DNA from 3 places in the Paenibacillus sp. YIM B09110 genome. Region 2 is predicted to be linked to each of the others. Evidence: riboswitches for the same ligand, from Rfam matches in the RefSeq annotation. Region 2 holds a riboswitch; each other region holds the start of a gene.
The links. Region 2 has a riboswitch for cyclic di-GMP ahead of V8F51_RS13750 (putative bifunctional diguanylate cyclase/phosphodiesterase). Riboswitches for the same ligand answer to the same signal wherever they lie in the genome.
Positions count from the first base shown of each region.

Region 1: another riboswitch for cyclic di-GMP. It lies ahead of V8F51_RS24765 (transglutaminase domain-containing protein); the one in region 2 lies ahead of V8F51_RS13750 (putative bifunctional diguanylate cyclase/phosphodiesterase).
Region 3: another riboswitch for cyclic di-GMP. It lies ahead of V8F51_RS26870 (SpaA isopeptide-forming pilin-related protein); the one in region 2 lies ahead of V8F51_RS13750 (putative bifunctional diguanylate cyclase/phosphodiesterase).

Region 1 is NZ_JBANSP010000022.1:80,847-91,709, reverse strand. It holds gene V8F51_RS24765 (transglutaminase domain-containing protein) at 144-950, opposite strand; cyclic di-GMP riboswitch class I at 964-1,042, opposite strand; cyclic di-GMP riboswitch class I at 1,096-1,174, opposite strand; cyclic di-GMP riboswitch class I at 1,230-1,308, opposite strand; gene lysS (lysine--tRNA ligase) at 1,784-3,304, opposite strand; gene greA (transcription elongation factor GreA) at 3,394-3,870, opposite strand; gene dusB (tRNA dihydrouridine synthase DusB) at 4,213-5,250, opposite strand; gene V8F51_RS24745 (helix-turn-helix domain-containing protein) at 5,313-5,525, opposite strand; gene folK (2-amino-4-hydroxy-6-hydroxymethyldihydropteridine diphosphokinase) at 5,477-6,037, opposite strand; gene folB (dihydroneopterin aldolase) at 6,009-6,395, opposite strand; gene folP (dihydropteroate synthase) at 6,443-7,300, opposite strand; gene pabC (aminodeoxychorismate lyase) at 7,321-8,214, opposite strand; gene pabA (aminodeoxychorismate/anthranilate synthase component II) at 8,211-8,792, opposite strand; gene V8F51_RS24715 (anthranilate synthase component I family protein) at 8,809-10,383, opposite strand; gene cysK (cysteine synthase A) at 10,646-10,863, opposite strand, start outside.
Region 2 is NZ_JBANSP010000007.1:325,728-336,590, forward strand. It holds gene V8F51_RS13740 (methyl-accepting chemotaxis protein) at 325-2,070, opposite strand; gene V8F51_RS13745 (hypothetical protein) at 2,349-3,293, shown strand; gene V8F51_RS13750 (putative bifunctional diguanylate cyclase/phosphodiesterase) at 3,355-5,979, opposite strand; cyclic di-GMP riboswitch class I at 6,077-6,163, opposite strand; gene V8F51_RS13755 (FAD-dependent oxidoreductase) at 6,230-6,793, opposite strand; gene V8F51_RS13760 (MarR family winged helix-turn-helix transcriptional regulator) at 7,047-7,490, shown strand; gene V8F51_RS13765 (MMPL family transporter) at 7,530-10,727, shown strand.
Region 3 is NZ_JBANSP010000028.1:36,379-47,241, reverse strand. It holds gene flgK (flagellar hook-associated protein FlgK) at 1-953, opposite strand, end outside; gene V8F51_RS26900 (flagellar protein FlgN) at 969-1,469, opposite strand; gene flgM (flagellar biosynthesis anti-sigma factor FlgM) at 1,488-1,781, opposite strand; gene V8F51_RS26890 (TIGR03826 family flagellar region protein) at 1,909-2,328, opposite strand; gene V8F51_RS26885 (ComF family protein) at 2,422-3,285, opposite strand; gene V8F51_RS26880 (DEAD/DEAH box helicase) at 3,282-5,234, opposite strand; gene V8F51_RS26875 (hypothetical protein) at 5,394-5,864, opposite strand; cyclic di-GMP riboswitch class II at 6,118-6,199, shown strand; gene V8F51_RS26870 (SpaA isopeptide-forming pilin-related protein) at 6,233-9,094, shown strand; partial or broken gene V8F51_RS26865 (response regulator) at 9,238-9,969, opposite strand; gene V8F51_RS26860 (sensor histidine kinase) at 9,974-10,863, opposite strand, start outside.

The DNA.
Region 1 (10,863 bases), on a different contig from region 2:
CCGTATGTTTCAGCGGCGACTTAGATAATATATCACAGACGCCTATAGCATTGCAAGCACTTTTTATATAAACCTTTAAACTGTTTTCTATTATAGAAGATAACAAAAAAACACGATGCCAAAGCACCGTGTCTAATAACTGTCTAGTATTGTTTTGCTGCCGAATATTTCGAAGCATCTTTAATTAGATCGAACTTCTTGTTACTCTTCTTGAGACCAGCGTCTACCGTCGTATCAATAATTACCCATTTGCCATTCAAGAACACTTCGTTCCAAGCATGATATACACTAACATATTCCGTGTCACCCATTACGAGCTTAGTAGGAACTCCTACACTACGAAGCATTGCAGCGAACAACGACGAGTAACCATAGCAGATATCTTTTTTCGTCGAAAGTGTTTTGTCGATGCTTGGGAGGTAGTCAGTCGAAATGTTGGCTGCCAAATCATAATCATATTTGATGTTATTAATGATATAGTCGTAGATTGCTCTTACTTTCTCATTGTCTGATTTGCTGTTTTTTGTTAGCTCTTTTGCTTTAACAATAGCAAGACTCGAGCTTGTCCATGCTACATTTTGCACCGAATTCAAGTAAATCACGCTGTTGTTAGCAAGGTTAAGCTTAACTGTTTCTTTGTTAACTACTTTATATTTGTTGCCTTCTGTATTCTCTAACACCGACACGGTGTAATCGCCATTTCCAAGTTGCAGCGGGAATTGTTCTACTTTCTTGGAAGCTGTCATGTTATATGTATATTTATTATCGCCTTTTGCGATCATAACTTTTGTTTTCACGTTAGCCTTTACTTCATAGGATACCGATACAATGCCTTTATCTAGACTAGCTGTGTTCAACCAAGTTGTGTTTTCGCTAGCTTCTGCACTTGTAACTTTAATCGATGCGATCATGATGAACGCTACTGCTATCATAAGAATAAACTTACGCATGAATAAAACTCCCTTCGGTAGCTGGCTGCCATCTTTCAGAAGGCCCTTTAGCTTTGCGTCCCTACCTTTCGATAGGTTTGCCGTTATCGTGTAAAGTTTCATAGGACTGCTTGTCCCTTGTTATAAAACAAAAAAAGCTCTGTCTTTCGGTAGCTGGCTGCCATCATAAGGAAGGCCCTTTAGCTTTGCGTCCCTACCTTTCGATAGGTTTGCCATTATCGTGATTCGCTTTTTCTAATACTTGTCCTACTATTTAGTAAAATAAAAAATGCTCCGTCGTTCGGTAGCTGGCTGCCATCATAAGGAAGGCCCTTTAGCTTTGCGTCCCTACCTTTCGATAGGTTTGCCATTATCGGGATTAGCATCGATAGTCCTATATTACCATATGATTCTAGTAATTCAATACTATCTAGCAAAAAAATAGATCAAAATCTTACAAAAAATAATAGCTACTTAAACCTTTCCTCAATATCGTAAGTAATCGTTTTTGATTTCTCTTTGTTGTTATCTTTCCAAGTTACTTTGGCGCAAACAACTTTATTGCTCTCTAGATCGGTATTGCCGATTTTACATAAGAATTTGTCGATTTGTACGTTACTTTGCAGTACTTATGTAGAACTATGTAACATAGGTGTTTCGCAAGCTCTATTTTAATACTGATGATCTAGGGGTGTAAATTTAGCGCCATTAGATGTATTCACATTCATCCGTTTACTCGAAAAAAACTTAATATGGAGCAATAAGAAAAAGCGCGGCCGTCAGACGGTTATTCACCATCAACGCGGCCACGCTTCTATAGTTACTTGTATCTTGCTTTACGTATCGCTCGTCCCTTACTCGCCGGAGCGTTGCTCTCTCATATGCGGGAACAACAGTACGTCCCGGATCGAAGGCGCATCCGTCAACAACATAATGAGACGGTCGATGCCGATTCCCAAACCGCCAGTAGGCGGCATACCGTATTCAAGGGCACGGATGAAGTCATCATCCATCTCATGCGCCTCGTCGTTGCCGTGCTCTTTCTCTACGAGCTGTGCCTCGAACCGTTCGCGCTGGTCGATCGGATCGTTCAGCTCTGTAAAGGCGTTCGCGTGCTCGCGCGCTACGATGAATAGCTCGAAGCGGTCCGTGAAGCGCGGATCGACTTCACTCTTCTTCGCCAGGGGCGAGATTGCAACCGGATGTCCGGTAACGAACGTAGGCTGAATCAGCGTATGCTCGCCAAATGTTTCGAAGAACGCGTTCAAGATATGACCAAACGTCATATGCGGCTCAACCGCAACTTTATGCTCCTTAGCAAGGCGATGTGCTTCCTCGTCGGTCATTTCCACGCTGAAGTCGACACCCGTAAGTTCCTTCACGAGATCGACCATCGATACGCGGCGCCATTGCGGAGTCAAGTCAACTTCTTGGCCTTGGTACGTAATCTTCGTTGTCCCAAGCACCTCTTGTGCGATATGCGCAATCAGATTCTCGGTCAGAGCCATAATATCTTTGTAGTCAGCGTAAGCCTCGTACAGCTCTATCATTGTGAACTCAGGGTTGTGACGCGTCGAGATACCCTCGTTGCGGTATACCCGGCCGATCTCATATACCTTCTCCAAGCCGCCCACGATAAGACGTTTTAGATGAAGCTCGATCGCAATACGCATATAAAGCTGCATATCGAGCGCATTATGATGAGTGATGAAAGGACGAGCAGCAGCTCCCCCCGCAATCGAGTGCAGCGTTGGCGTCTCTACTTCTAAGTAATCTCTCGAATCGAGATAACGGCGCATCGATTGAATGATCTTGGACCGGGTAATGAAGGTTTGTTGAACGTCCGGATTCACAATCAGGTCGACATAACGTTGACGGTAACGCAGTTCGACGTCCTTCAGGCCATGGTACTTGTCAGGCAGCGGCAGCAGCGACTTCGTCAATACGTCAACATCTTGCGCTTTGACGGAAACTTCGCCTGTATTCGTCTTGAACACGACGCCATGTACGCCGACAATATCACCAATATCAAGCAGATCGAAAGCAGCGAACTTATGCTCTTCGACCGTGTCCTTGCGGACGTAGATTTGAATCTTGCCGCTCAAGTCCTGGATATGCGCGAAGCCCGCCTTGCCCATGCCGCGCTTCTGCATAATACGGCCGGCGATGCTCACTTTAACCGCTTGGCCTTCCAGCTCTTCCTTCGTAGACGCTTCATAGGCTGTTAGTATATCTTTGGCATTATGAGTGCGCTCGAACTTCTTGCCGAATGGATCAACGCCTAAAGCGCGAAGCTCGTCTAGTTTGTCTCTGCGGATCTGCAGAAGCTCACTTAACTCCTGCTCCTGTCCCTGCTCGTTATTCTCATGTTCCACTTTCGTTCATCTCCCTGATACGTAAGGGTAACCGATAACGTTCAAAAAGCTTCCGGCAAGGAAGCTTTCTAAACCATTCATCGCAAACCTTATTTTTTGATATCGACAATTTTATATTGAATGATGCCGGCTGGTACGTTCACTTCTACAACGGTGCCTTTTTTCTTGCCTAGAATCGCCTTGCCAACCGGACTTTCATTAGAAATCTTATTTTGGAGCGGATCGGACTCCGCGGTGCCTACAATCGCATATTCCATTGTATCGCCGAATTCCATATCTTCAACCGTTACAATAGAACCAATACTCACTGTATCGATATCGATATCATCGTTATTGATGATACGCGCATTACGAAGCATCTTCTCAAGCGTAATAATACGGCCTTCAATAAATGCCTGCTCATTCTTCGCGTCCTCGTATTCGGAGTTCTCGCTAATATCGCCATAACCGATTGCAACCTTGATCCGCTCAGCGACTTCGCGTCGCTTGACCGACTTTAAGGTTTCCAGCTCCTCTTCAAGCTTCTTTAAGCCGTCCTGAGTCAGAATGATTTGCTTATCGTTCATCTTTCCGATTCTCCCGTCGTGTGACTTATTTTCATACCGTGTATGAATTCACTGTTACCTAATATATTACGCTTCATTGCCATCATACCTTGAGTCATTTCACTTTAAAGGGGTCTCTTGAGAGCCTCTTTGGATTATATTGCACGATTATATTTCAAAGTTGCCCCCAATGTCAATCAAAGCCAAACGTCCCATTGAAACCGTTTCACTTAGGCGTGAACCCATACATTCCGCATCATGCCGACATCTGTCGAACTTTGTCGATGCAAGTGCCGCTGCCTTCAAAATGAAGCATGCTCCGACATAGCGCTCCATTAAAAGCAGCGGCAACCGGCGATCAATTTAATGAATGATCTCTTCCGCTGCGGTATGAACGGATGAAGCGCCATTCTGCTCCTGCTCGTCCTCTTCTTCCAATGAGAGAATATAATTTTCCAAAATCGCCACCATGCGATCGCGGTCCGTTTCTTCCATAATAACGTCCTTCACGCGCGCGCCTCCTGGCAAGCCCTTCAAATACCATGCTAAGTGCTTGCGCATCTCGCGCACGGCTACCGCTTCGTTCTTCAGCGCGATCAGTCGGTCAAGGTGCAAGATCGCGACATCCATCTTCTCGCGCGGAGCCGGATCGCCCAACAGCTCGCCCGTTGCCAAGTACTGAATCGTACGATAGAGCATCCAAGGGTTGCCCAGCGCGCCCCGTCCGATCATAACGCCGTCGACGCCAGTGTGATCCAGCATCCTTCTCGCGTCCTCTGGCGAGAATACGTCGCCATTCCCAATTACGGGAATAGATACCGATTGTTTGACATCCCTTATGATGTCCCAATTCGCCTTGCCCGTATACAGCTGCTCCCGCGTCCGTCCATGCACACTAACGGCTTTTCCGCCTGCGCGCTCAACCGCACGCGCGTTCTCGATTGCATAAACATGCTCGTCATCCCAGCCGATACGCATCTTCACCGTAACCGGCTTTTTCACAGCGTCTACGACAGCAGACACCATCTCATAGATTTTGTTCGGGTCAAGCAGCCAACGAGCGCCGGCGTCGCATTTGGTTACCTTCGGTACAGGGCATCCCATATTAATATCGATAATGTCTGCATTCGTCTGCGTATCGACAACCTTTGCCGCCTCGACCAGCGACTCCCGGTCGCCGCCGAATATTTGCAAACTAAGCGGCTTCTCGCGCTCATCAACGAACAGCATCTCCATCGTACGTTTATTACCGTGCAGGATCGCCTTGTCGCTCACCATTTCTGCGCATACAAGTCCCGTTCCGAATTCCTTTGCTATTAAACGAAAAGCAGGATTGCACACGCCTGCCATCGGCGCCAGCACGACCCTATTCTTCATCTCGATGTCTCCGATTTTCAGCATGCCATTCCACACTCCTCATTGATATTATTTGATCCCAAGCGTCCTGTGCCGGACGTCAGGCTTTATTCACGGGTATCCGACATTAATTCCTCATAATCGATCCCCAGCGTGCTCGCAATATGGTTAAGCAGCTTCGGATCCGTCTTCCTCGTACCTCGCTCCAGCGAGCCCAATACCGCAACAGATACGCCCAGCACTTTGGCCAGCTCCTGCTGCGTATAACCCTTCAGCTTTCGAAAGGCTCTGACGCGCTGCGCCAATTGATTGTTTTCCATAACGTGATGCCTTCCTTTCCATCCTGAAGCGCGCTGCCGGCCGCCAATGAAACTTCGTCCCGCAACGAATGCGATAATTCTATAACGTCATTTAACGGTACAAGCACGAATGACCGCTCCATCATGCGCGGATGCGGCAGTGTCAGCTCCTCTTGATTCATTCTGACATTATCGTACAGCAGGAGGTCGAGGTCAATGGTTCTCGGTCCCCAACGTATCTGCCTAACTCGCCCTAGCTGCAGCTCATATTCGAGCAGCTTGCGCAGCAACTCGATCGGAGAGAGCGAAGTGCGGATTGCTATCGCCATGTTCAGAAATGCAGGCTGATCTGTATATCCGACAGGATCTGTCTCATAGATGCCCGACACCCTTCGCACCTCAATGGTTGGTTCACGGTCAATCAGTACGATAGCCTCCGTGAGAAGCAGCTCTCGCTCTCCCATATTCGATCCTAAAGCGACGTACGCTTCGAAAGTTTGCCCGTTAGGCGGGAATCGCTCTTCCATCTGCATCCCGCTTTCTCCGCATCTCGATCGTTACCCCGTCAAAGTGGATATCGAACGGAGGATGCGGCTTTGTTACTCGAACCGTCACTTCATTTACCATAGTATAAGCTTCCAGAACCCGTGATGCAATGTGACCCGTTAAAGCTTCGATCAGCTTGAAAGGAGGTCCTTCCACAATCTCTTTCGTGAATGCATGGATCTCCGCGTAGTTAATTGTATAGTTCAAATCATCGGTCTCAGCAGCTTGGCCAAGCTCCATATGCAGCACGATATCGACGTAAAACTGTTGCCCTAGCTTGTTCTCTTCGGCAAAAACGCCATGATACCCATAGAAACGCATCCCTTTAATCGCCATTTGGTCCATTTCCGTCACTCCTCACAGGCAAATGCCTTATTTCTTAATCTGCAACTTTATATGTTCTTATATTGTAAAATAGCGTCCGTCATCAAAGCGGTCTGCTTCATCTCGCGAACGTCATGCACCCTTACAATATGACTGCCTTGCGCGATACCAAGCGCAACTGTCGCAGCCGTGCCGAAAGCCAGCTCTTCCACGGGTAAGCACAGCGTGTCCCGAATAAACTTTTTGCGCGATGTGCCGAGCAGTACCGGATAACCCAGCTCCGACAGTTCGGATAAGCGAGCAAGCAGCTCTAAGTTGTTCTCGTACGTTTTCGCGAACCCGATACCGGGATCAAGCCATACCTGAGACTCCGAAACGCCGGCCGTCTTCGCAATCTCGACACTGCCAAGCAGATCAGCCAACACATCAGGCACGAAATCGTTATAGTCACGCGCATGGCGGTTGTGGTTAAGAATAACGGGGCAGCCGAACTCTGCGGCCACTGCCGCCATCTCGGGATCGCCCTTCAAGGCCCATATATCGTTAATAATATGAGCGCCCGCTTCGAGCGCCTGACGCGCCGCAGCAGCCTTATACGTGTCTATTGACAGCGGTATATGCGGAATCTCCTTCCGCACTGCTTCAATAACAGGAATGATGCGTCGCAGCTCCTCATCCAGAGGAACGGGCTCGAAACCCGGACGCGTCGATTCGCCGCCGATATCGAGAATATCCGCTCCATCCTCCACCATAGCGAGCGCGTGGGCTACCGCAGCATCTACCCCCGTATACTTGCCGCCATCAGAGAAGGAATCCGGCGTCGCATTGAGGATGCCCATAATTAATGTACGTTTTCCAAGTTCCAGCCGAATGCCGCCGTTCAACTCATATACCCAATGTCTATTATGTGTGCCGCTCTTGCTCATGCTGCCACTCTCCTTAACCGTTATTCATTCCCGACAATTTGCGATGCATCTGCACGATAGAGCGCTAGCAAGCCTCTCGTCAGCTCTCCCGCATAACCGTCGCCAACTTGTACAGTCTCGTTCCTGCTCACAATGTCGGATAGCGTCGTAATCGGTATAAGCTCCTGTATGGAGTTAGTCATCCATATTTCATCAGCCTGTACAAGCTCTTCCCATGTAAAATATCCTTCATGCACCGAACGCCCTGCTTCCCGCGCAAGTTCTAAGACACGCTCGCGCGTCACACCGGGTAAGATGCCCGTATGAATAGCCGGCGTGTACAAGATGCCGTCCTTCACATAGAACAGATTGCTCACAATGCCTTCAGCGAGCCAGCCTTCCTTCGTCAGCATAAGCCCCTCTGCTCCTGACGGAGGAGAAGAGGCAAGCAGCTCACGCTTCGCAATAATATTATTCATATAATGGAGAGATTTGAATCTGATATCGCCTTCCGGCGTGTTCCGCCGCGTCTGCAGCAGCCTCAGCTCTCTTCCATGCATAGGAATCGAATCATTGACCGGCGGCAGCGACTTTACGAGCAGCAGCACGCTCGGCTGCTCGTAATCGCCCGTTGGAAGACCAAGCTCGCCTACGCCAGCGCTTACCGTCAGACGGACATAACCGTCCGTCAGACCGTTCGCAGCCAGCAGCTCAGTCACCTGCTCGCTAATTCCCTTCTCGTCGCCACGATACTGAATGCCTAGCTGTTCGCAACCGGCCTGCAGCCGCCTTAGATGGCGGTTCAGCAGATAAGGACGGCCGCCGTAAGTACGGAACGTCTCAAACAGGCCCAGACCGTACAAAAAACCGTGATCGTAGACCGAGATCACGGCTTCGCTTGCTTCCTTAACAGAGCCGTTCAAGCTGACTTTCATCGCGCGGCTCCGGTTTTATTTTGCAAAAAGTTACGAAGCATCGTCAGGCCATGCTCCGTGATGATCGATTCAGGGTGGAATTGAACGCCCTCAATCGCGTACTCCTTATGACGAAGACCCATAATCTCGCCTTCATCCGTTTCAGCCGTAATCTCTAGGCAGTCCGGCAGCGTCTCGCGTCGAACGATCAGCGAATGGTAGCGCGTCGCCGTGAATGGGGATGGCATGCCTTCGAAGATCGATTTGCTATCATGATGAATAAGTGAAGTCTTGCCGTGCATCAGCTTCTCCGCGCGGACAACATCGCCACCGAACGCTTGTCCGATCGACTGATGGCCTAGGCATACGCCGAAGATCGGAATAACGCCTTTGAAATGGTCGATGAGCGAGAGACTGATTCCCGCTTCATTAGGCGAGCAAGGACCTGGCGAAATGAGAATATGGTCGGGCTTCAGCGCTTCAATGCCCGCTAGGTCGATCTCGTCATTTCTTTTGACCACAATCTCTTCGCCAAGCTCTCCCAAATACTGAACGAGATTGTACGTAAAGGAATCGTAATTATCAATTACAAGGATCATCGTCTAAGCTCCCCTCTTATCCGTTGTTGGCTCCGGCCAACTGTTCGCTGTACTGAACGGCCTTCCACAACGCCTTCGCTTTGTTCAGAGATTCATAATATTCGCGTTCCGGATTCGAGTCGATCACGATACCGGCACCTGCCTGTATATGAGCAACGCCATCCTTTATAGCCATCGTTCTAATAATAATATTAAATTCCATATCGCCGTTATAGTCAATCCAGCCGAGCGATCCTGTGTACGGACCTCTTCGTACCGGCTCAAGCTCCTCTATAATTTCCATCGTCCGAATCTTCGGCGCGCCTGTAATGGTGCCTCCCGGGAACGTGGCCGCTATGACGTCGTACGCGTCCTTGCCTTCGGCAAGTATCCCTTCGACTTGCGACACAAGGTGCATCACATGCGAGTAATACTCGATGACCATCAGTTCCTTCACTTCAACCGTCCCGTACGCCGATATACGGCCGAGGTCGTTGCGTTCCAGATCGACGAGCATAATATGCTCGGCGCGCTCCTTCTCGTTAGCGACAAGCTCCTCTGCAAGCTGTCGGTCTTCTTCCTCTGTCCGCCCTCTGCGCCTCGTGCCGGCAATCGGTCTCGTTGCCAATCTGCCGTCTTGCAGCTCTACGAGCAGCTCCGGTGAAGCGGACACCAGCTGGAAGTCAGGGCAGCGCAGAAAGCCCATGTACGGCGACGGATTGAACAGCCTAAGCCATTCGTACAGCTCTTCCGGTGACGTATCAATCGCACGGCTCTGACGCTGGGACAGATTTACCTGGAACACATCACCTTGGCCGATATAATTGCGAATCGCTTCTACGGCATCCATATACGCCTGCTTCTTGAACGGAGAGCTAATATCGTTCATTTCTTCTATGTCGATATGAAGATGATCCGCTTCAGTCAGCTTAAGGCGCTTCTCCTTGACCGTCTCCGCCTTGCGGCACGCTTTCTCTTCCTCGAACCATGTCAGCCAGTAGTCTGTCATCCCCTCAGCGCGCGACAGCGCACGATCATAGGCTTCCAGCAGCTCCTGCTCGCCGGCATTCGGATCAATAGGCATATGGACCGCGCAATAAACAACGGAGCGCTCATGATCAATAATCCATAGTTCATTCATTCGCATGAACAAGTAATCCGGCAAAGCGAGATCATCGTCGGCAAGCTCTGGCAAACGTTCTATCGAACGGATCACATCATAGCTCCAGTAGCCGACACAGCCGCCGATCCACTTCGGTCCATCAACTAGACGCGGTCCGACTGCGCCCGCCATCCATTCCCTCATCACTTCAAGCGGCTTGCCATGCCAGTTGCGCCGGCTCTGCTCCTCTAGCGATTCGTAGGTGACGGATTCAGCCGTCAGTCCTTTGCCCCGAATAATTGCATCCGGATGCAAGCCCAAATACGTATACTTGCCATCCTTCCCGCTCTCCAGGACAACGGCATACGGTGATGCGTCCTGCCATGCTTCTTCCCAAGAAGTGACTATGCCGCTATCACGACTCTGAAATGGCAATTCCTTAAGCAACGGAAGCGTCGTATATTTCCGCTCGGCGTGCCACCGGACCCACTGCTTTCTATCGGTGACCATCACCCTCAACCCCCGTTCATCTGACTTATTTTGCCTAGTATACAGAATAGCGCGGCAAAAGAAAAGGGCGCGGCCTCTTTCTTGAAAATATAGGAGTATATCGTTTCACTAATAGACTTACGCCTATATTTCACCGGAATGAAACGCGCTACACCGCCAAAGGACGGCGTCAGCCGTTTCACCTTGAGGACCCTGGCAGTAAATGGAGAAAAGCCTCCCACTCCGAGGAATGGAAGGCTTGAATTGCAGCTATCGTTATGGATTAGTTGTCGAAGTTGAAGAGCGGTGTGCTCAGGTAACGTTCACCGTTACTTGGAACAATCGCTACTACGCGTTTGCCTTCGCCAAGTTCTTTGGCAACTTGAAGCGCTGCGAAGATCGCTGCGCCGGAAGAAATACCGCAAAGGATACCTTCTTCTTTAGCTGCGCGACGCGCATATTCAAAAGCATCTTCGTTCTCGATTGTAATAACGCCGTCAT
Region 2 (10,863 bases):
CCTGCTCCTTGCCGAGCGAGGAATAGTGACGGTTCTCATGAAATGGTGAGTTAAATCTCACTATTTTGCGGTGATGTTGGCTGTTTGCGGGGATTAGCGAGGCAAACCTCATTAGCCGTGAAGCTAACTTCACGGGCAGTGAGCTTTGCCTCATTATTTGTCGGTGAACGGTATCATTCAGCGTAAATAGTGAGTTTGGGTTCATATCTAGTGAGGTTATACGTCAAAGCAGGCCATATAAGCGAAGAAGGCTAGCTTCTCCATTAGGAGAGGCTAGCCTTCTTTATATATAAGGGGAGGGGTTAGTATGAGTAATTTGATAATTTAGGTTTTGAAGCGTCCGATCGTTTCATTCAGCGTGGTCGCTAGATTGCGAAGCTGCTCGGACGAGCTTGCGACCTCTTGCATCGAGGCTAGCTGCTCTTCGGAAGCGGCTGCTACGCGCTGCGCGTTGTCTGCCGATGTAGCTGCAATGCCTTCGAGCTGGTCAAGCGAAGCGGCGATCTGCTCGCTGCCGGCCGACATCTGCTCGGAAGCGGCGGATACCTCTTGCACTTGGCTGGATACATCGCGGATCGACGTAACGATGGCGCGGAACGATTGACCTGCCTTCGCGCTCACGATTGATCCTTCTCGGGCTGCGACTGCCGATTTCTCCATCGTCAGCACCGCATGCGACGTACCGCTACCGATGCTGTGCAGAATTGCGCCAATCTGCTCCGATGATTCCTTCGAACGTTCGGCCAGCTTGCGAATTTCATGCGCAACAACAGCGAACCCTTTGCCATGCTCGCCGGCACGCGCTGCTTCGATCGATGCGTTAAGCGCCAGCAAATTCGTCTGATTCGCGACGTCGCCGATCATTGCGAGTATGCCGCCGATCTTATCGCTTTGCTCCTTCAGCTCGTGAAGCGTAGCGACGGTCGTCGATACATGCTCTTCAATCTCGTGCATCTGTTGTAGCGTAGAATCAATGACACTCTCGCCTTCGGAAGCAAGCTGGCTTGTATCTGCGGCTAGCTCGGATACGGAAGAGGTTGATTCCGCAATACGTTGTATACCCACGGTCATCTCCGTCATTGCACGTTGGCATTCTTGGAAGCTTTGCAACTGCGTATCTGAACCAACGGCAACCTCTTGAATCGCTTCCGTCACATCTTGCGTTGCTTGTGAGGTCTGCTCAGCGCTTTGCTGCATGTTGGCCGCAGCGCCCGCAACCTCGCCTGAAGTCGTGCTAATATTGCCTGCCAGCTCGCGCAGGCTTGCGATCATCGCGTTAAACGAGGTTCCTACTTGAGAAATTTCATTTTGCCCCTTAACCGCAACGGCAAGCGTAAGATCACCCTGAGCGGCTAACGCCGATACTTCTGCCAGCCTCTTGAGCGGCTTAAGCACCAAGCGGATAAGCGCGACAGCTATTAGAATAGCGATGACTGAGAATATGGCGGAAATGGCAATGCTTTTCCATAACAGCTCGCTAAGCTTGGCGTTAATGAAAGCATAGTCGATATCGACGCCGAACATTCCTACTACTTGACCATCTTTAGATTCAAGCTCAGTCATTAAGGTGACCCATTGCCCTATGTCGTCCTCATAAACCTTGGAAATCGCAAATCCGTCTTCCGCTGCTTCCTTGAACGTCGGCTCGACAATCTCCGGAATCTCATAAGTGTCGCCAGGACCGAAATCGGCAGCATGAAGCGCTTCGTTGCTTTGCATAACGGTCGCAATCTTCTTGCCGTCTTGCTCGGCTATCTCGGGCATGTATATGTAAGCATTCGCAACTAGTTCGTTCTTTATCATCGTGTCCAGCAGCTGCTTAAGTTGTTGAAAAACATCGCCCTCCGTATCGCCGCCAGCCTTAATTTCCTCGTAACCGCGGCCTAGCAAGAAGTAACTGGCTTCCATCTGGGCACCGAGTGTTTCTCCGGTACGAATAATCTCCTGCGTAAAGGCGGTTTTTTGGCTGTTATAGGATAACGTCTCCGTAACTCCGATAACGATAATTAATAATAAAGCTAACACAATTGAACTTGCCACTACTAAACTTTTGTTGAACGCACGAAACATCCTATCACTCTCCAAAACATTGATTATGATGAATATCGTCGATTTATGTCGGATTATGTAGGTGGTAATTTAAGGAATCGACAATTCTAGTTGTATTTTCTGCAATAAGCATAGCAATGGGATATTAGAAAAATGCGAGATTCAATGTTAGAAAAGTGTTGAATATATAAGCTTCTGAGCAGAATTCAGCTAACTTTCAGTCGGCTTTAAAGGACAATTAAGGAAGCCGGGGTAGGATGTTCCTGTAACAACATTATCGATGAGAGGTGGAATTACGAATGCTTCAATTGAAACCGAAAGCAAAAGCGATAACGGCAGGAGCCATCGCGCTTACTTTGACACTAGGAGGAGGCGTGCTTTGGAGCAGCCAATATGTGAATGCTGCTTCGGCTGACGTTGCTCAGACCGATTCAAACCAAACCGGCAAAGCTGTCGACGGCGCAGAGAAGAAGGGCAAGGACGGACAATTCGGCGGACATGGCCTTGGAAACATACAAGAACAGCTTCTCGTTTACTTGGGTATTGATGAAGCAGCGTTGAAGACGCAGCTTAAGACGAGCACGCTCAGCGAAATCGCAGTGGCGCAGGGCAAAACTCGCGAAGAGCTGAAAGCGAAGCTAATCGAATGGCTGGAGGCGGAGCGTGCGAGCGCCCCAGACGCATCTGCGGACACCGATAAGCAGAAGGAAGGACAAGCAGAGAAGACGAAACCAACCGCTGCCGAGCAGGCGGAGAAGCTGCTTGATTCCAAAGGCGGCGGACAGGGGCTGGGCAAGCATGACGGTCGCGGCGGCAAGGGCTTTGGAGGCGGAGGGCTTGAAGCGGTAGCTGCAGCGTTGGGTCTAGGAGCGGACGAGCTTAAGGAGGCTCTAGATGGCGGAAAAACGATTGCGGCACTTGCTGCTGAGAAAGGCATAGCCGTTCAAAACGTTATTGATGCGCATGTAGCCGAAGTTAAGGCGAAGCTCGCCGAGAAACTTGCGGCGGGAGAGTTGACGCAGGAGCAGTATGACGAGAAGCTTGCAACCTTGGCTGAGCATGCCGAGAAGCTGGTAAACGGCGAGCTTCAAGGGCGCGCTCAAGATGGCGGCAAAGGTCCGCGGGGGGAGCGTCCTAACGGAGCGCGCGGTGCCCAGAAAGGTGACAAGCCAGCAGCGGAGAATGGGGCACAGGCAAGCGAAAGCGAATCGGCATCTCAAGCCGAAACCGGAGCAAGCGCTTAAGACGAACAATGGCAGTACAGGTGGCTACTCCTGTACTGCCATTCGTTGTTTGTGCAGTGCTTTATGCTGCACTGCCGGCCAGCAGAGCTTCGAACTGATGCGCCGGAAGAGGCCTGCTGAACAAGTAACCTTGCAGTTCATCGCACTTCAGCTCTTTGCAAAATTGCGATTCGTCATCGGTTTCCACGCCTTCTGCCACGACCCTCATATCCATACTGTGCACAAGCTCGATAATAGCCCGAACGATCGAGGATTTCTTCTCGTCGGTTGTAATGCCTTGAATGAAAGAGCGGTCCAGCTTCACATCGGAGATCGGCAGCCTTTGCAGCTGATTAAGCGTTGAGTAGCCGGTGCCGAAGTCGTCCATCGAGATTAAGATGCCGAGCTTGCGCAAATACTGGATCGTTTCAATGACTTGCTCCATATTGCGCATGAAGACGCCCTCCGTAATTTCAATGCTGACGTATTCCGGCGATAATTGTGTATCTTCTAACGCGGTTACGATCATTTCGATTAAGTTTCCTTGGAAAAAATGTCTCCCGGAGATGTTAACCGATACGCATATCGGAGGTAAACCCGCATCCTGCCACGCTTTGTTCTGGCGGCAAGCTTCGCGGAACACCCATCGGTCAATTTCTAATATGAAGCCCGCCTGTTCGGCAAGCGGAATGAACTTATCTGGCGGAATAAGGCCCAGTTCTGGATGCTGCCAGCGGATAAGCGCTTCTATGCCGCATAACTTCCCTGTCGAGGCGCTCATTTTCGGCTGATAGTGTAAGGAGAATTGGTTTGTTTGCAGCGCATTATAGAGTCCGTTCTCCAAGTGCATCTTCTCTGTCATGACCGAGGCCAGTTTCGGCTTGTAGAAGCGGTAGCAGCCGTCGCCCTCCTCCTTGGCGCTGTACATGGCGATATCCGCATTGCTAATAACGGTGTCGATATCTTCTCCGTCGAGCGGATATAGGCTAATGCCAATGCTGATTGTCAAGTAAAGCGGCATGCCGTCGATTTCGAAAGGCTTCGAGAATGCTTCGCCGATCTGCTCCGCCATGTTGTGCACCTCCGCAACGTCGGTGTACGAGCCGGCGAAGACGAATTCATCGCCTCCGAGACGAAATACATCGAAGCTCGTTGCAGTCTCTGCGAAGCGGCTGGCAGCCTGCTTCAGGAGTCTATCGCCGGTTGCGTGGCCAAGCGTATCGTTTACTTGCTTGAAGCGATTGATATCGGCGAACATAACAGCAATCTTATGTTCATTGCCAGCGTGTATCGTAATCATGTCTTGAATATGCTTCGTAAAGTGAAGCCGATTCGGCAAGCCTGTCAGCATGTCGTAATAAGCGAGGCGATGAAGTTTCTCCTCCGATTGCCCAAGCATATACGCTTGAGCTTGCAGGCGCTCGCTGTTTTTCTGCGTCTCACCGAACATATGGACGAGATTGACCGCCATTTGCTTGAAGTTGCTAATTAAGGCGTGAATCTCGAAAATATTGCTGGACGGCCATTCGATCAAGTCTTCCTGCTTCAGGCGGCTCGGCAGATTGTTCGTCGCTTCGGCTAATCGCTTCAAGCTTCTGCCTAGCCAGCGGTTAATGAAGAACGCAACAAGCGCAGCGAATAAGGCGAGTGTAATTAAATAAATGAAATGCGTGATGTATTTATTAAAAAGATAGTATTGATAGTTATGTAAAGGAATATCGATATGGATCATGAGGCCCGTATCATGGATGGACGAGGCGTAACGGAACTTTCCTTCATGCCAAGTCGAGATATGGAGCGGATGCTCTTTAAGTACAGGAATAAGCAATTGAAGGTTGTTGCTTAACGCTTTGTTAATCCGGTAGCTTGAGGTGTCATTACGGATGCTGCCGTTCCAAGGGATGACGGTGCCGCTTCCATCTGTAATGGTAATTGTATATAGAGCGGACGAATGCTTGGCAATCAGCGATTGCAGGTATGCAAGCGTGGCCTCAGACTTATTATCTTCATATCGGATCCTGCTCTCCATATACTCTCTTCCGATCATCGAAGCTACGCTGCTGGATAGCTGCTCGGCGTGGCGGCTGGCTTCCTTGAATGAGCCTGTGCTGCTAATGTAAATATTCAATAGAAACGGCAGTATAACGCACACGACCGAGAAATGAAGCATGACGCGGTTGAGGGAACTGGATCTGCGCCAATCGCGAGCGATGCCGGACCACCTTGAGAGCGGCAAATATTGCAGGGCAATATCGGCACACAGCGCGTTCAGCAGTCCGTTTATCGCCACAATCGATGTAACGAGTATCAGATCGGTCCCCATAGCGTTATATTGACCGACATGCGTAAGATACGTTAGCGGGGCGGCGATGAGCAGCCAGAAGGCGGCGTCGCAGACGAACAGGTGACTCGGGTACTTGCGAACGAGCAGACCGACAATGGCAATTTCCAGCAATCCGATGTAATGGAATAGAGATTGTTCCATAAGCTGAGTCCCAATCGTATGCACGACTGCGGCGGCCAGTAATCCGGGCCAGAACCCGAACAAGCGGAGTCCGACTAACAGGAATACGCTTGTAAAGGTGAATGTTATGCCATATAGAAAGGGATAGCCAAGTCTCTCGCTGATTAAAGCGAGCAACGTGCATAGTAGGAAGGACATGGCGATGATCCATCGATTACGCTTCGGTTGCTGTACAGTACTCAATTCGGGCCTCCTGGTAATATGTCAATGGAACGATTATGGTTGGATTTGACAATAAAAAAAGGATGCCAAACGGCACCCTCCTGCAGTCACAAATCATTAGGGTAACCCGGCGATCATGGCGTGATTACGCTGTAGACCCGTAGCTTTGCGTCCTATGCTTTCGCATAGTTTGCCCTTTGCCTATCCGGCTTTTCACCTAATATTCGACAATTTATTCTAAAATCCTTCTTTTTTTGCGTGAATTAGTAAACTATGCTTTCAGTACGTCGTGATCGACATAACGTTCGCCATTCATTTCGCTAATGATGTTGATAGCTGCTTTGGCGCCGTCGCCGGCTGTAATGATCGCATGAACGCTTACGCCTGCTACCGTTCCCGCGGCCCAGATCCCGGGAATGCTCGTTTTGCCGCTTGGATCGACTGCGACAACCGTCTTGATGCGCGGCTCTGTACCTGGCTTCGTCTGAACGCCGATATGCTCCGCAAGGTCAGTTGCGGCTCCAGTAGCGAGCAGGACATGCTTGGCTTCGTAAGTTCCGCCATCGGATTCAATCTTGAGACCGCCTTCGATGACTGTGATGTTCTGAACGGTTTCTTCCTTAATCTCGGTACCGAATTTGAGCGCCTGCTTCTTGCCTGTCTCGATGAGATCAGGACCGCCGATTTCGGACACGCCGTAATGGTTCTCGAACCATGCGCGTTTTGTCATCCCTTTGTTATTTTCGAACATGACTGTTTTTTTGCCTGCCTTGGCGCTAAAGATCGCTGCGCTTGCTCCTGCGGGCCCAGCTCCGATAATTGCAATATCGTACATGCGTCCAACCTCCATATGAATTTATTTCGTTCCTTTTGTTTTCGCCAATATTATATAAATGTTCCGCGGCAAAAATCAATCGGACAATTCTAGTCCGTTCACGATAAGTTCATTATTGATACGTTGCATTTGAATCGCGTCTTTGATATAGTTCGATTATCAAATAGTTCTACAGTAGAATTAGTTTGTCCGAGGCATTGAGGTCACTAGGTGTTCGGACTATTGCGACACAGAAGGAGGATCTGATGCAGGAATGGATCTCAGACTATCCAAAGAAATTATACATCGCTACGAGGCTGCCCACTTCTTGGTTAACCGTCGATTAAACGCCTTGATACGCGAGCTGATGCCGGAAGAGCTGACGATCGACCAGTTCTCGACGCTGCGATATTTGCATAGCCAAGGGAGAAGCACGTCCTCGGAGCTGGCTGATATTTTCTGCGTGGGCAAAAGCTCGATTACGGCCATTATTAATCGTCTTTTCTACAAGAATCTGATTTATCGTTTGCCTGATGAGAAGGATCGGCGCGTCACTTATTTAGCGCTGACTGAGGAGGGAGAGCAGCTTTTTGACGAGATGGATGTGAAGATGTATGAGCTGCTGCTAAAGTATATTAGCCCGTTCGACGAGCAGGAAGCGATCACGTTTATCCAGACGTTCGAGAAGCTCGCTCATGAACTGGGCAAACCACAGTAAGGCTATGAAGCGTAATCGTGAAGGGAGAGCAGAGAGAGAATGAGAGTCATACTGAAGCTAAAGTGGTTAGTGCTTGTGTTATGGATTGCGTTGGCGGCAGGGCTGATGATTACAGCGCCGGCAATGGGGGAACTTGTACGCACGAAAGGACAGATTGGCGTGCCGGACGGCTACTCCTCGCATATCGCCAGCGATCTAGTGAAGGAAGTAGGTGGCGACGAAGGCGCAAGCGGCATGGCGACCGTGCTCGTCTTTCATAAAGAAGGCGGCCTATCGGAAAGCGATCTAGCCGAAGTGAAGGGCGGCGTTGATAAGCTGAAGGCGGAAGGCGAGTCGATCGGCGTCACGTCGGTTACAAGCCACTTCGATACGCCTGAGCTCAAGCCGCAGATGATGTCCGAGGACGGCAGCACCGTTCTGACACTTTTGAGCGTAGAGGCTGGCGACCGGGAGCTGGTCGAGCTAAAGGACGGTCTGTATGAGTCGCTGTCCGACATCGGCATTGAGCATTATTATACGGGCAACTGGATTATCTCCGAGGATGTTGTGCAGAGCTCGCAGGAAGGGCTTAAGAAGACAGAGCTTATTACGGTCGGATTCATTCTTATCATCTTATTCATCGTCTTCCGTTCGGCGGTTGCGCCGATTGTGCCGCTGCTGGCGGTTGGCTTTACTTACCTCACCTCACAATCGATAGTCGCATTCCTCGTGAAGTATGCTGACTTTCCGCTATCCAACTTTACGCAAATTTTCCTCGTTGCCGTATTGTTCGGCATTGGCACGGACTACTGCATACTGCTGATCAGCCGCTTCAAGGAAGAGCTGGCGCATCGCGGCGACATTACGGAAGCGATCGTTCATACGTATCGCACGGCAGGCAGAACCGTACTGTTCTCCGGGCTTGCGGTGCTGGTCGGATTCGCGTCGATCGGCTTCTCGACATTCATGTTGTATCGTTCAGCCGTAGCGGTCGCTGTTGGCGTAGCGGTGCTGCTTATTGCACTGTTCACCATCGTACCGTTCTTTATGGCTGTGCTGGGCAAGGCGCTGTTCTGGCCGGCGAAGGGCTCGCTGGAGCATAAGCCGAGCAAGCTATGGGGCGCTGTCGGCAACTTCTCGCTGAAGAAACCGGTGTGGGCGCTTGTTATATTGGCGGTAATCGTCGTACCGTTCCTCACTGCTTACAAAGGCTCGATCTCGTTCAATTCGCTTGACGAGATTGGCGACAAATATGATTCCGTTAAAGCATTCAATATTATTGCGGAGGGATTCGGACCAGGCGAATCGTTGCCAACGACGGTCGTCGTGAAGACCGATCAGCCGCTGGATACGCCTGAGGGACTGGCAGCACTGGAGCAGGCGAGCCGCGAGCTGGCGAAGGCCGAAGGCGTGAAGGCGGTTCGCAGCGCCACGCGGCCGATGGGCGAAGCGATGGAGCAATTCCTCGTCGCCGACCAGGTAGGCACGCTCGAGGATGGCCTTGGACAGAGCGGAGAAGGGCTCGGCAAGATCGGCAGCGGCTTGTCTGAGGCGAGCAACGCGCTGAACGAAAATGCGCCGAAGCTGGCCGAAGCGGTCGACGGTGCGGGGGAGCTCGTCTCCGGCACGAATGAGCTGAAGACGGGCGTCGAGCAGCTTGGCGCCGGTCTGAGCAAGATCGAGCAAGGGCTGCTGGACGGCTCAGCCGGAGCGAAGGAATTGACCGCCGGGCTTGAGCAGGCGCATGCCAGCGCGGTTCAATTGGCTGCTGCGAGCAAGGAGCTTGCGGGCAGCTATGAGCACCTTGGCGGCGGTCTGGATCAGTTGACCGGCGCCTATAGCGCAGTCGCTGCTGAGCAGGCGAAGCTGGCGGAAGGGCTCTCTGGCGTGCAGCAAGGCTTAAGCGGGCTGACGGACAATTATCCTGGACTGGCGGAAGATGCCGCATTCCAGGAGGCGCTTGGCGCGCTCGGCCAGCTGCAGCAAAGCGCTGCCGGCGTTCACGCCCAGCTTGCGCAGATGAACGCGCAGCTTGGCGCAATCAATACCGGCATGAAGCAGGCGAATGCGGGCTTCACGCAAGCTTCGCAAGGCCAATCCGCGCTTGCAGGCGGACTTGAACGATTGGCAGCTGGCATTGCCGAGCTGCAGAAGGGCATTGCGCAAGCAGCGGCAGGTCAAGGGCAGATCGTCACCAAGCTGCCGGGCGTAACGCAGGGTCTTGGTCAACTGACAGAAGGGCAGAAGGAGCTGCAGTCGGGCTTCGCGGCGCTTGGCGATCAGCTCGGCGAGCTGACAAGCGGACTCGACGATAGTGTTAGCGGACTTACGCAAGTGACGGATGGCCTGCAGTCGGCTGGAGGTTACTTGAATGGTTTGGCAGATTCGCCGAATAAACAAATGACGGGCTGGTATATTCCCGAAGAAGCGATTGCGAACGAGGAGTTCCAATCGGCACTTAATGTGTATATGTCCGAGGATCGCCACACGGCTAAGTTCGATGTCGTATTCCGTACAAATCCTTACGAGCAAGATACAATGGCTGAAGTTCCTTCGCTCGAAGCAGCCGTGGAACGGGCACTGAAAGGCACGGCATATAGCGATGCCGAGATTGCAATCGGCGGCGTGACGAGCATTAACCACGATCTGAGCAATATATCGTCGGCCGATTATTCGAAGACGGTTGTGCTCATGCTGATCGGCATAGCGATTATTCTGATCGTGCTCTTCCGTTCAATCATTATGCCGCTCTACATGATCGCCTCGCTGCTCGTTACGTTCTACACTTCGATGGCGATTACGGAAGTTATATTCGTACGTTTGCTCGGTTACTCGGGCGTCAGCTGGGCCGTGCCGTTCTTCGGCTTCGTCATGCTGGTGGCGCTCGGCATCGACTACAGCATCTTCTTAATGGATCGATTCAAGGAATATCGTCACCTGTCGCCTTCCGAGGCGATCCTTGAAGCGATGAAAAATATGGGTACCGTCATTATGTCCGCTGCCGTCATTCTCGGCGGCACGTTCGCGGCGATGCTTCCATCGGGAGTCATGTCGCTGCTGCAAATTGCAACGATCGTCCTGTGCGGATTGTTCTTGTATGCGATGGTTATGCTGCCGCTGTTCATACCGGTCATGGTACGCATGTTCGGCCCAGCCAACTGGTGGCCGTTCATGGGACGCGAGCGTGATGCCGACTCAGGCGCTTCCATCGGTTCGCACGGTCAGCGAGCTCGCATTGCCTCGCATGACCCGAAGTAAGTCAGGGGTTTGTTGATCATTCAAAGAGGCCGTCCCAATAGCCAGTATGCTGTTGGGACGGTTTCTTGTTGTTTATGTGGAGGTTTTATATGAGATAGAGATCGTTTCTATATCTATTTCTCGCAAGTAAGTTGAA
Region 3 (10,863 bases), on a different contig from region 2:
GTAGTAGCAACCGTCGTACCGGGCTTCACCCAACCTGCCGGAACGGTAACCTGAAACTCTCCGTTCGCTAGTGTGTTGGCGAGAGTATCAAGTTGCTGCTGAAACTCCGATACGTAGGTGTCTCGCGACACGATCATCCCGTGAATTTCGCCGCCGATAAGCGTCCCGTTCGCTACGGCAGTCTCTACATCTTGGGAAGTTATCGACGTCATCGTTCCACCCTGAACCAAATTCATGTTACCCATCGAGATCTGATAGCCCAGTTCTGTATCCGTTACGTTAATATTAACGATCTTCGAGAGCTTGTCCGTCATCAAATCCCTTTGATCGCGAAGATCGTTCGCATCGTCGCCCAACGATTCGATCCTTCTGATCTCTGAATTGAGCGATGAAATCGTCTGAAGCAAAGAATTGGATTCAGTTACTTTGACATCAACGTTTTCCGTTAAATCGGCATCGAGATCCGTCAATTGACGGCTCAATTCGTTAAAGGTCTCTACAAGAGCTTTGGCGTTTTCCTGTAAAATCTCGCGGCCGGTTACGTTTTCTGGATCTTTACTAAGATCGGACCATGCGCTCCAGAAGTTTTCAAGAACCGTTCTGATTCCCGTTTCCGAGGGCTCATTCACGTAACCTTCCAGCTTGCTCAATGTATCTGTCTGGATCGATAAGCTTCCGAGACTCTGACTTTGTTCGCGATACTGCTCATCAAGAAAAGCGTTGCGAATACGTGTGATTGAAGTAAATTCAACACCTGTTCCCAATTGACCTGGAGCAATGGATCGATTCATCCCATAAGCTTCAATCGATCGCGATGCGACCATATTGACCTTTTGCCGGGAATACCCCTCCGTATTCGCATTCGAAATATTATGGCCTACCGTATTAATCGCTGCCTGCTGCGTGAACAAGCCGCGCTTCGCCGTTTCTAGCGAATGGAAGGTTGATCTCATTGTGTCATCTCCTCGTTAAGCTCTGGAATCGAACCAGGTGTTGCGTTTATTGTTATTGTATTGTTGACTCATCGGATGCTGATAGGTAACGTCCTCGTTCGGATTCTCCTGCATGAGATCGATCGAAAAGTTAATGAACGTAAGCGACTGGTGAATCAGTTGCTGATTCAGATCGTTCACTAGTTTCAACTCCTGGAGCAATCCCCCAAGCTCCTGCTGCAGCTTCATGAGCTCCTGCTTCTCGTCGGCATTGCTGACCGACTTGATGAGCTCCGTCATGACGCCGCTGCGGAAGCGGAAGCCCATATCCTTATAGTAGCGTGCTGTTTCGAACACTCTCTTCTTTTCAAGCTCTTCCGCTGTCGTTGCTAGCAGCTTTTCTTTCTGGGTGATGACGTTCAGTTGAACGACATCATTGGCAATAATTAATGGCTTCTTGCTTTGTTCCAGCTCGAGAAGACGCTCATACAGCTCATGCTGCTGCTGCAGCAGACGAACAATTGCACCTGTAGACATGGATGTCCGCCTCCGTCATTATTCCGACTGGTTGTTATTTAGGTATGGAAACAGCTTCTCGGCAATTTTGCCGGCTTCTACATGATAAGTTCCCGTTGCAACAGCTTGCTTAAGCTCTTCCAGCTGCTTCGCTCTCTCCGCGCTGCTTGCTTGGCTGGTGGCCAGTTCTTTGGCCGCTGCAGAAATTTGGACCTCGTCCTTCTTCTTCGCCTTATTCGTTTCGCTTATGCGTGATTCGTTCTGCTTCTGATAAGGGTTAAGCGCGCCGATTCGATTAGGTTCATTTATCTTCAATTTGTTCACCTCATTGATTTATCCGTACTAACGCAAACGGCTGTCGCAGTCGTTCCGTGATGATGAAAATAAAAAAGCCGATTACCTTTACAAGTATTATCGGCCGCAGTCAAACGATATTTTATAGTCTTAGCTATATTTAGTATTATCTGTCCTTATAACGATCCAGTCCGCGATAAGCGCCTTGGGTAGACGAGAAGCCCTTAGGGGGGTCATCTTTCTTGGATAGATTGCCTTGCATCTGCTGCGCGGCTTTCGTCAACTTGTTACGGCAATTGTCGCAAAGATGTCCTTCTCTAATAAGCGTTCCGCACGATTCGCAAGGATAAGACATATTCGGCGCATTGACCATGGAAATGCGACCCTCGCGAATGAACTTCGTAATCTGCTTTATGGATACGCCGGTTTCATCCGACAGCTCCGTAATGATAGCTCCTTTGTATTCACGCAAGTAGTTTGCACATAGCTCGTACTCTTTATCAATGTCCCGTGTGCATACATTACATACTTCTCTAATTCCTTTGGCAAAAAGCTTTCCGCAACGAGGACAATTATCCAAATTCATCGCCATAAGCCCTCCTTTTCGTTCTCTATCAAACTATATATACCTAGTTTAACGGATAGAGGCAACGTTTTCATTAGAAATTCATAAAAATGCTTACGAACGCGCCCAAGTAAGCACAAAAACCTCTAATGGAAAGTCGCTGTTCGCAATTAATTCCTCTGCGCAAGCGTCTGCTGTACTGCCCGTGGTATAGATATCATCTATTAAAATAACTCTAGCACGTGATCTCGAGAGAGAATGGCTAACACTATTATAGCTTTGCTCCAGCTTGCTTAAAGAAGCCGAATCCGCTCGAAAAAGCTTCTTCATATCGCTTATGCGTTCCGAACGCGACTTGAAGCTTTGTTTTCCCGTGTGCCGCTCGCGGCTAAGCAGCGGCAGCAGCGGCAATTGGTAATGGGAAGCAAGCTGGGCTGCTAATTGCTCCGCTTGGTTGAAGCCCCGCTCCTCCGCCCGCGCCGAGCTGACCGGCACATACGTCACGGCATCCCAGCAAGCTCTATAGCTGCCTCGCTTCGTTGGCGCTCCGAGTTGGCGGCTTAGCTCCTCGAAGGCTGGCTGGAGCATGAGGCCAAGCAGTGGCCCAAGCTCTTCGTTGCCTCTATATTTATAAAGCGCCAGCCAGCTCTTCATCGTAGAGTCGTATTGCACGGCGCTTCGATTGCATATAAACGATCTGTTCGGCTGTCTGCTGCAATCCTCGCATGAAATGCCGCGGCCGCATCTTAGGCATGCAATACGAGAGCTAGTTAACCATGGAATGGCAGATAAGCAAGTGCCGCATAGCTGCTGTATCAAATGAATTGGCAGCTTAATGCCTGAGGGATGACCTTTGCCTGGTTGGATCGATTTCTTGCAGAATGCGCATGTTTTTGTTCGTGCAGATAACCATTCTGCTTGTCCTGCAATTGTATTTGGAAGTCTTCGCATCCATTCTATTATTGACGTTATGCTCATCGCTCTGCCTCCCTTACGGTTATTTTCGTGAGCAAATAACCATGCTTGCGCGCCATACGATTCATCGCCTTAATATGGCTAACCGCTCTTGCCTGCGAACGGCTATGTTCGCTGCTGCAGAAGTAGACCCGTCCTGCCGGATCCTCTGCGGATCGGCCGGCTCGACCTGCCATTTGGACAAGCGACGCCTCATCAAACAATCGCCCGTCTGCGTCTAATATGTATACATCGCTTCGAGGTATCGTAACTCCCCGCTCCAATATGGTCGTCGTTACAAGCACGCGAATCTTCCCGTCACGGAATTGCTTTACTTTAATCGCCCGCTCCTCGTCTTGCGAAGAAGTTGCCTCCACCTCCGCCAGTGTGAGCTGCGAGCGCAGCAAGGCTGCCATCGGTTCTGCCTGTGCGATCCGCTGCACGAACACGAATAATTGTGCCCCTCTTTCTACGGAACGACGCAGTTCAGACAACAAGGATGCCGGAAGCCGCCTTGATATCAGCAGCTTCGCTACCGTTGCGGTTCGAAGCAGCTTAGGGACAGGCAGCGGATGCCGATGATAGCGCACAGGCACTCTTGCATGCGGCAAGGAGCCTCGTCTCGCCTCCTGCTGCATGGCCTGCGGAGGCGTCGCCGACAGCAGAAGTCTAACTGCGCCTGGGGCGCAGCTTTTGTAAGCCGCGTAGTGGAGTGTCGAGTCGTTTACATATGGAAAAGCATCGAGCTCGTCCAAGATAACAAGGTCGAAGCTCTGCCTGAAGCGAAACAGCTGATGTGTTGTCGCCAGCGTAATGTCGCCGCGCTCCCACTTTTGATCGCTGCCTCCGTACAAGGTGACGACCGAGGCAGACGGAAACGCTCTGCGAATACGCGGATCAAGCTCAATAACGACATCGCGCCTCGGCGTTGCGAGTAGAGCCTTGCCGCCGCGCAGCAAGATAGATTCAATCAGCGGGAAAATCATCTCTGTCTTACCCGCTCCGGTAACCGCCCAAAGCAGAAAGTTGCTTATTGCAGCCGGTGCGGATCGGACTGGCATCTTACCTTTATTCGATGACTCTGCGAATTGAAGCGCCTTAGCCGTTGCCGAAGCTTGGGCGGGACTTAGGCCCCACTTGGACAGCCTCACCTCCATCGGCGGGAGGCGGCCTGCATTTAGATGAGCGATGGCAGACGGCAGCCCTTCAATAAGCAGCTCGCATTCCCGGCTGCGCCCCATCTGAATGCAGCTTGAGCAATAAGCGCATGCTCTTCCGCAGGATGCGCAGTCTGTGCGGCGCATCTGTGATTCGCCGCTGCCGCAGCGCAGGCAGCGGAGCTCGCGCCTGCTGCGGCGCAGCAGGCCTCGCCGGTTGCCGGCTTCTGCGGCAACCGCCCCGTGCAGGCGCACGAGCCCGAGCAGCCCAGCCAGCTGGAGCACATCGCTCCAGCCGCCGTCCGCGCCGGGCACGGCCGCGCCCTCAAGCAGCGCCAGCGCTTCGCCCCGCAGCAGCGCGCGCCCTTGCAAGAGCGCCCCCGCCTGCCTCGCGGCGGCGGCTACCCCCTCCAGCGCAGCCCCGCTAACGCTCGCTGCCCCGCCATCCATAAGCTTGCCCGCTGACGCAGCTCGCTCCCAGCGCTCCGCGCCGCCGCGCTTGCTCCGCCGCGCGCCCGCAGCCTCACCGCACGCTGCCGCCGTACACGCGGCAAGCCGGCCGACGACACCCTCGCGATCGCCGCTCCCTCCCCCTCGTTGCTCCTGCTCGCTATTCCAAAGCGCTGCCGCTCGGCAAGCATCTCCGAGCGGCAGCGGATCCTGCCATACCCAGCCCTCATCTGCCGGAGGCCCTCCCCTCCCCATTCGCATCCCGAGCGAGGGCTCGAGCCAATAAAGCCGATCAACTTCAGGCGCAATCGTACAATATGCTCTCCATATTTCATTTCTGCCGACAACATACACATAAGCCCGCATCTTTTCCCCACTCCCCGCATATTGTATTTCTTAGTGCGTCATCATCACTAATGTCTAATGTTTAACAACCAAGCGAACGCAAAAAAAAGCACACCTTGAGCGCATAGAGCGCTGCAAAGTGTGCTTCACTTTCATAACCGTTATAGCTTGAAGTATATACTAAAAAGGCATTTTGGACAAATCGGAAGGATTTTGCAGGTCAATGAGCACCGCCTGATTCGCATCCTTCAGAACACCTTCAGACTGCAGCAGCCACATCAACTGATTGGCATCGCTTTCTCTACTGGATGCGGCTTCGCCTGCATCATCGACTGTACGGCTTCGCCTCATCTGTTCCGGGTATTCATGAACGGTCACTATATGCCCCTTGCGGGCCATCCGATCGACAATCGCAAGCGTTTCCGGCGTCGCGCCATAATCAACAACCGTCACCTTCACTTCCTTTCCCGTCTGACGCGAGAAAGTCAACAGCGAACGCATATACCATTCTATATTATGTTGATCCTCATCGGCTATAAGCACATAATGCCTGCTAGCCCTCTTCCGCCCTTGCCGAATCCAATAAGCCAGATGAACCGACAATGCAGCCGCTATATAGCACCCAAGCACGAGAAGCAGAAGTTTGAGCACGGCGGTCACCTCCTCTATGCGACACTATATGCCGCTCAACGCCCACAGGTTCCGGTAAAAGCGGACAAGTTGAAAAACATACAGTCCTTTTTCCTCTTTCTACACTTTTCGACTTATTTCAGCATAATTCGACATATTTACACTCTTGTAGAAATACCAATATATGTTATCATTTTAGTGCGAACTAGAGCATAAGTAGTATTGAAAAGCAGATAGAGTGAAGGAAGGAGGGGGAACCTCTTTACATTCGTGCTTTTTAGGGAAGCGATGATGTATAATCTGCACCTGGACACTTGGATTATACGGAGCTAGTAGTGTAACCGGCCCTCTTAGAACTAGATTATCCAAATCTAAGAGGAGAGTGAACAATGAAGTTGTTCAAAAAACAGTTTGCGGTCATCATGTCCATCATGCTTGTCTTGTCCATGTTCTTAAGCTCGATCGTTATGGCGCAAGGCACGGATGAGACAAGTCAAGAATCTGCACAGACAACACCTGCACCAGCCTCCGAGAATACAGAGTCAACTGTTGCCCCTTCTGAAGAGCCTGCAACGGAAGAGTCTCCTTCTATTGAATCCTCAATGGTGTTCACTACCCGCGGAGGAGGAGGCGGCGGCGGCGGCGGTGGCGACAATGCATGCGACGAACACGACCGCGACTTATCCGGTATTCAAGGCACTTATGGAGGCCGTGACGAAGATTGTGACGACGGCGGCAATAAATGCATCGGCGGAGACAGCCCGAGGATAACCGGCGGAGTCTTGCAAGGCACTAGTGACGGTGGCCGTAATCATGACTCGAAGTGCGGGGACCTCAAGGTTTACAAAAAATACTACTATGAAGACGGAAAATCAAAGTCACAAAGCGGCGTTACATTCGAAGTATATAAGGGCAACAACCTGATCACTTCAGGTACAACCAATTCTTCGGGTTACGTTTTGTTCAAGAATCTAGAACAGGGCACCTATAAAGTAGTTGAGATTGTTCCCGCTGGTTTCACTACTTCGATCTCTAGCAGCGGCCAAACGGTTGCAGTTAAGAAAAACAAAACGGAAGACATTACAGTGTACAACACGCCTATCCTCACGATAGCAGCTGCTTGTACAGATGATCCAACTAAAGCACGGAAGTGGATCGTTACGAACGAAAGTAATGTTGATGTCGAGTTCAAATGGAAAACAAATGGAAGCTGGCATGAGAAAGATATTGATGGCAATAGCTCTGAGCCAATTAATGTCACAGGCACTCCTAGCTCACTGACCATCAAGTGGGAGAGCGGCCAATACGACAAAACGATCACCCTGCCAAGCTCGGCCGAAGACTGCTCGCCGCCTGACCCAATCGAGCTGAACATCGTAGCCAACGGCTGCTTGGAGAACGAACAGAATACAAGCGCGAGCACTTGGACGGTTACTCGCGGCAACGACGGCAAAGGTTCGATCAGCTTCTCTTACTCCATTAACGGCGGTCCAAGCCAATCCGCAGGACCAATCGCCGCGGATGGCAGCGTAACGCTTACGGGCGGCTCTGCAGACCAGCTCGATACGATCGCTATTACGTGGAGCAACGGTGAAGCCGAGACGCTTCAATCTGATTCCGCATCCGAAACAGCAAGTCAAGATTGCATCACGCCTGAGCCAGAGCCAGACCCGATCGTGCTGAACATCGTAGCCAACGGCTGCTTGGAGAACGAGCAGAATACAAGCTCAAGCACTTGGACGGTTACTCGCGGCAGCGACGGCAAAGATCCGATCAGCTTCACTTACTCCGTTAACGGCGGAACAGACCAGTCCGCTGGACCAATCTCCGCAGGCGGAAGCTTGACGCTTACAGGCGGATCTGCAGACCATCTTGATACGATCGCTATTACGTGGGATAACGGTGAAGTCGAGACGCTTCAAACTGATTCCGCATCGGAAACAGCAAGTCAGGATTGCATCACGCCTGAGCCTGAGCCAGACCCGATTGTCCTTAACCTTGTAGCCAACGGTTGCTTGGAGTCGGATAATGAAGATGGCGAGAGCAGATGGACGATTACTTATCCTACTGATGTAGTAGGCGCTGAAGCAGTCTCCTTCTCATGGGAAGTTAATGGTAACGGAACGATTTATTCCGGCTCGGTTTCGCCTAACGGCTCCACTACGATCACAGGCGGCAGCGCTGACTTCATCGATTCCATCACGATTAAATGGGACAACGGCGTCGACGAGGCACTTGCAACGAAAACAGCTGCAGAAGCAGATGAGGACGATTGCGATCCTCCTCCTACACCGGAGCCTATCTCGCTAAACCTGTCCGTTAACGGTTGTTATGCAGGCGAGCAAGGTTACACAGGTGAAAGACTCTGGACGATTACTCGCGGCAATGACGGCGGCGGTTCAATCGAATTCAACTGGTACTTGAATCAAAATGGTGAAAGCTACGATGACTCCGGTTCGGTGAGCATTACTAGCGGCTCATCCGTCAACGTCTATGCCGGCTCGTTCGGCGAGACAGACGATCTGACTATCTACTGGTCCGACAGCATCGGTTCGAAGTCAATCACAGCGAGCGAAGAATCCAACTGTACGCCTCCAACAGGAGAACCGGAAGATCCAGAGCTTACGATCACCAACGTATGTACGGTGAATCCAAACTCGACCCGCAAGTGGAGAGTGCATAACCCTAGCGGCGAAGCTGTCACCATCTATTGGCACATCCAAGAAGATGGCGAAGAGCAACACGGTGAAACAACGGTCCCTGCCGGCAAGTCGGTAACGATTACGACTGATACGGTATCGACTGAAACAAAAGAAAATACGTTAATTATTTACTACGGATCCTCTGAGCATTCAGAGCGGTTGGTAAGCCAAGGAACACGTTGCGCAACACCTACGCCGGAGTCGACGCCAACGCCAACTCCTTCAACTGAACCAACACCAACTCCTGAAGTAACGCCAAGCACAGAACCGTCCACAACGCCAGAAGTAACGGCCACACCTGAATCGACACCTACTCCAACGCCTTCTACTGAGGTAATTGAAGAGGAAGAAATTCCTGAGGGCGGACCTGGCGACGGTGGAGATGGCGGTGAGGATGACGGCAGCGTGGTCGAGGAGGGCGAAGTACCGCTCGGCAATCTTCCTAAGACCGGCGATACAAGCTCGCTTCCGTTCTACCTGCTGGGCGCCTTCGCAATCTCGGCTGGTATCCTTACGCTTAGAAAGCAAAGAGTCAATAAACAAAGCTAGAGACTCCCGCTAGCGAGCACTCGAACCTCGGTGTCGTCCATGTGACGGCATCGAGGTTTTTTCCCGCGTAAACAACAAAAAATCCCGCTCCTACAGACACGGGACCCCCACTTTATTTTCATTGCGCAATACATGTCTGCCTATTACAACGTAACCCAACCGTACTTGATCGATTGAATAACCGCCTGCGTGCGATCATCAACCTCCATTTTTTGCAAAATGCTGCTGACATGGTTTTTTACCGTCTTCTCGCTAATAAACAGGAATTCGCCAATGTTTTTGTTGCTCTTGCCTTCGGCCATTAATCTCAGCACTTCTGCCTCGCGGCGAGTCAGCGGGCTTTCATCGACAGCGTTATACTTAACGCCCTGCTCCTGGGCAGCCGCAGCTCCCGATACAATCCCCATCTCGTCCAGGTACGTCATGCGACGAAGCTGATTGATAAGCTTCCCTGTTACCTTAGGATGAATGTATGCATAACCTTGAACAACCGAGCGGATCGCGTTAATAAGCGACTCGGCTTCCATATCCTTAAGCAAATAGCCCGTCGCCCCTTTGCGGAGCGTTTCGAATACATAGCTCTCATCATCATGAATGGACAGAATGATAACCTTCACGTCAGGGAACATGCTCTTGAGTCGTTCCGTAGCAGCTACACCGTTCTCAATCGGCATATTAATGTCCATCAGTACGATTTCTGGCTACGTATGATTGCAAAATTCCATAACCTGAATGCCGTCACCGCACTCGCCGATCACTTCCAAATCATCTTCCATATTCAAAATCCGTTTCAAGCCTTCGCGAAACAACTGATGGTCGTCTGCAAGTAATATTTTGATTTTTCGGGCAGGAGTGCTAGAAACTTGATTTATCATTATACTACTCCTTTCTGTTCTCGGCAGTTATTGGTATATGAATTATAATTTTCGTACCTTGTCCGGGATTTGAGTCTATATCCATCCTTCCTTCAATCAATTCCACGCGTTCTCTCATCCCGATGAGTCCAAAATGGGAGTTTCGGCTTGCTCCGAGATCGATAAGATCGCTCTGGAACCCAATGCCGTTATCGTGAATGATTATTGTAATTAAATGAGGCTCATAGCTTATGTCCAGCAATACGCGCGAAGCGTTGGCATGCTTCAGAGCATTCGTGAAAGCTTCCTGTACGAGTCTGTATATGGCCGCCTCCATCGCAGACGGCATTCGAATCTCTTTGCCGGAGAGCTCGAATACAGTATGTATTTTTGATTTATCTTCAAAATCCTGCACAAACTTTCGCAGCGTCGGCACCAATCCAAGATCGTCGAGCGCCATTGGCCGGAGATTGAAAATGATTTTGCGAATTTCTTCAAGACCTGAACGAACCTGGCCTTTCAAATCTACCAGTTCTTCCTGCACCATCTCGAATTCCTTCTTAATCAGCATGCGTTCGGCAATTTCTGTGCGAAGCACAATATTGGCGAGTGACTGAGCCGGTCCGTCATGAATTTCCCTGGCGATCCGCTTCCGTTCTTCCTCTTGCGCCAAAATAATCTTAAGACCCAGAAGTTGCCTTGTCTTTGCCGATTCGATAATACGCGTCACCTGATTAAGGTCGCCTGATAAATACTCCAGTACGACGTTAATTTGCGAAGCAATCATCTCTGCCCGCTCAATCGAGTTCTCAACGTTGCGAACCCGCTTTTGCAGATCGTCCCGGCGAGCCTTCAAATACGATTCCTTCTCGCGGTACACCATAAGATCCAGCTGGATTTGAGTAGCCTTCTCGT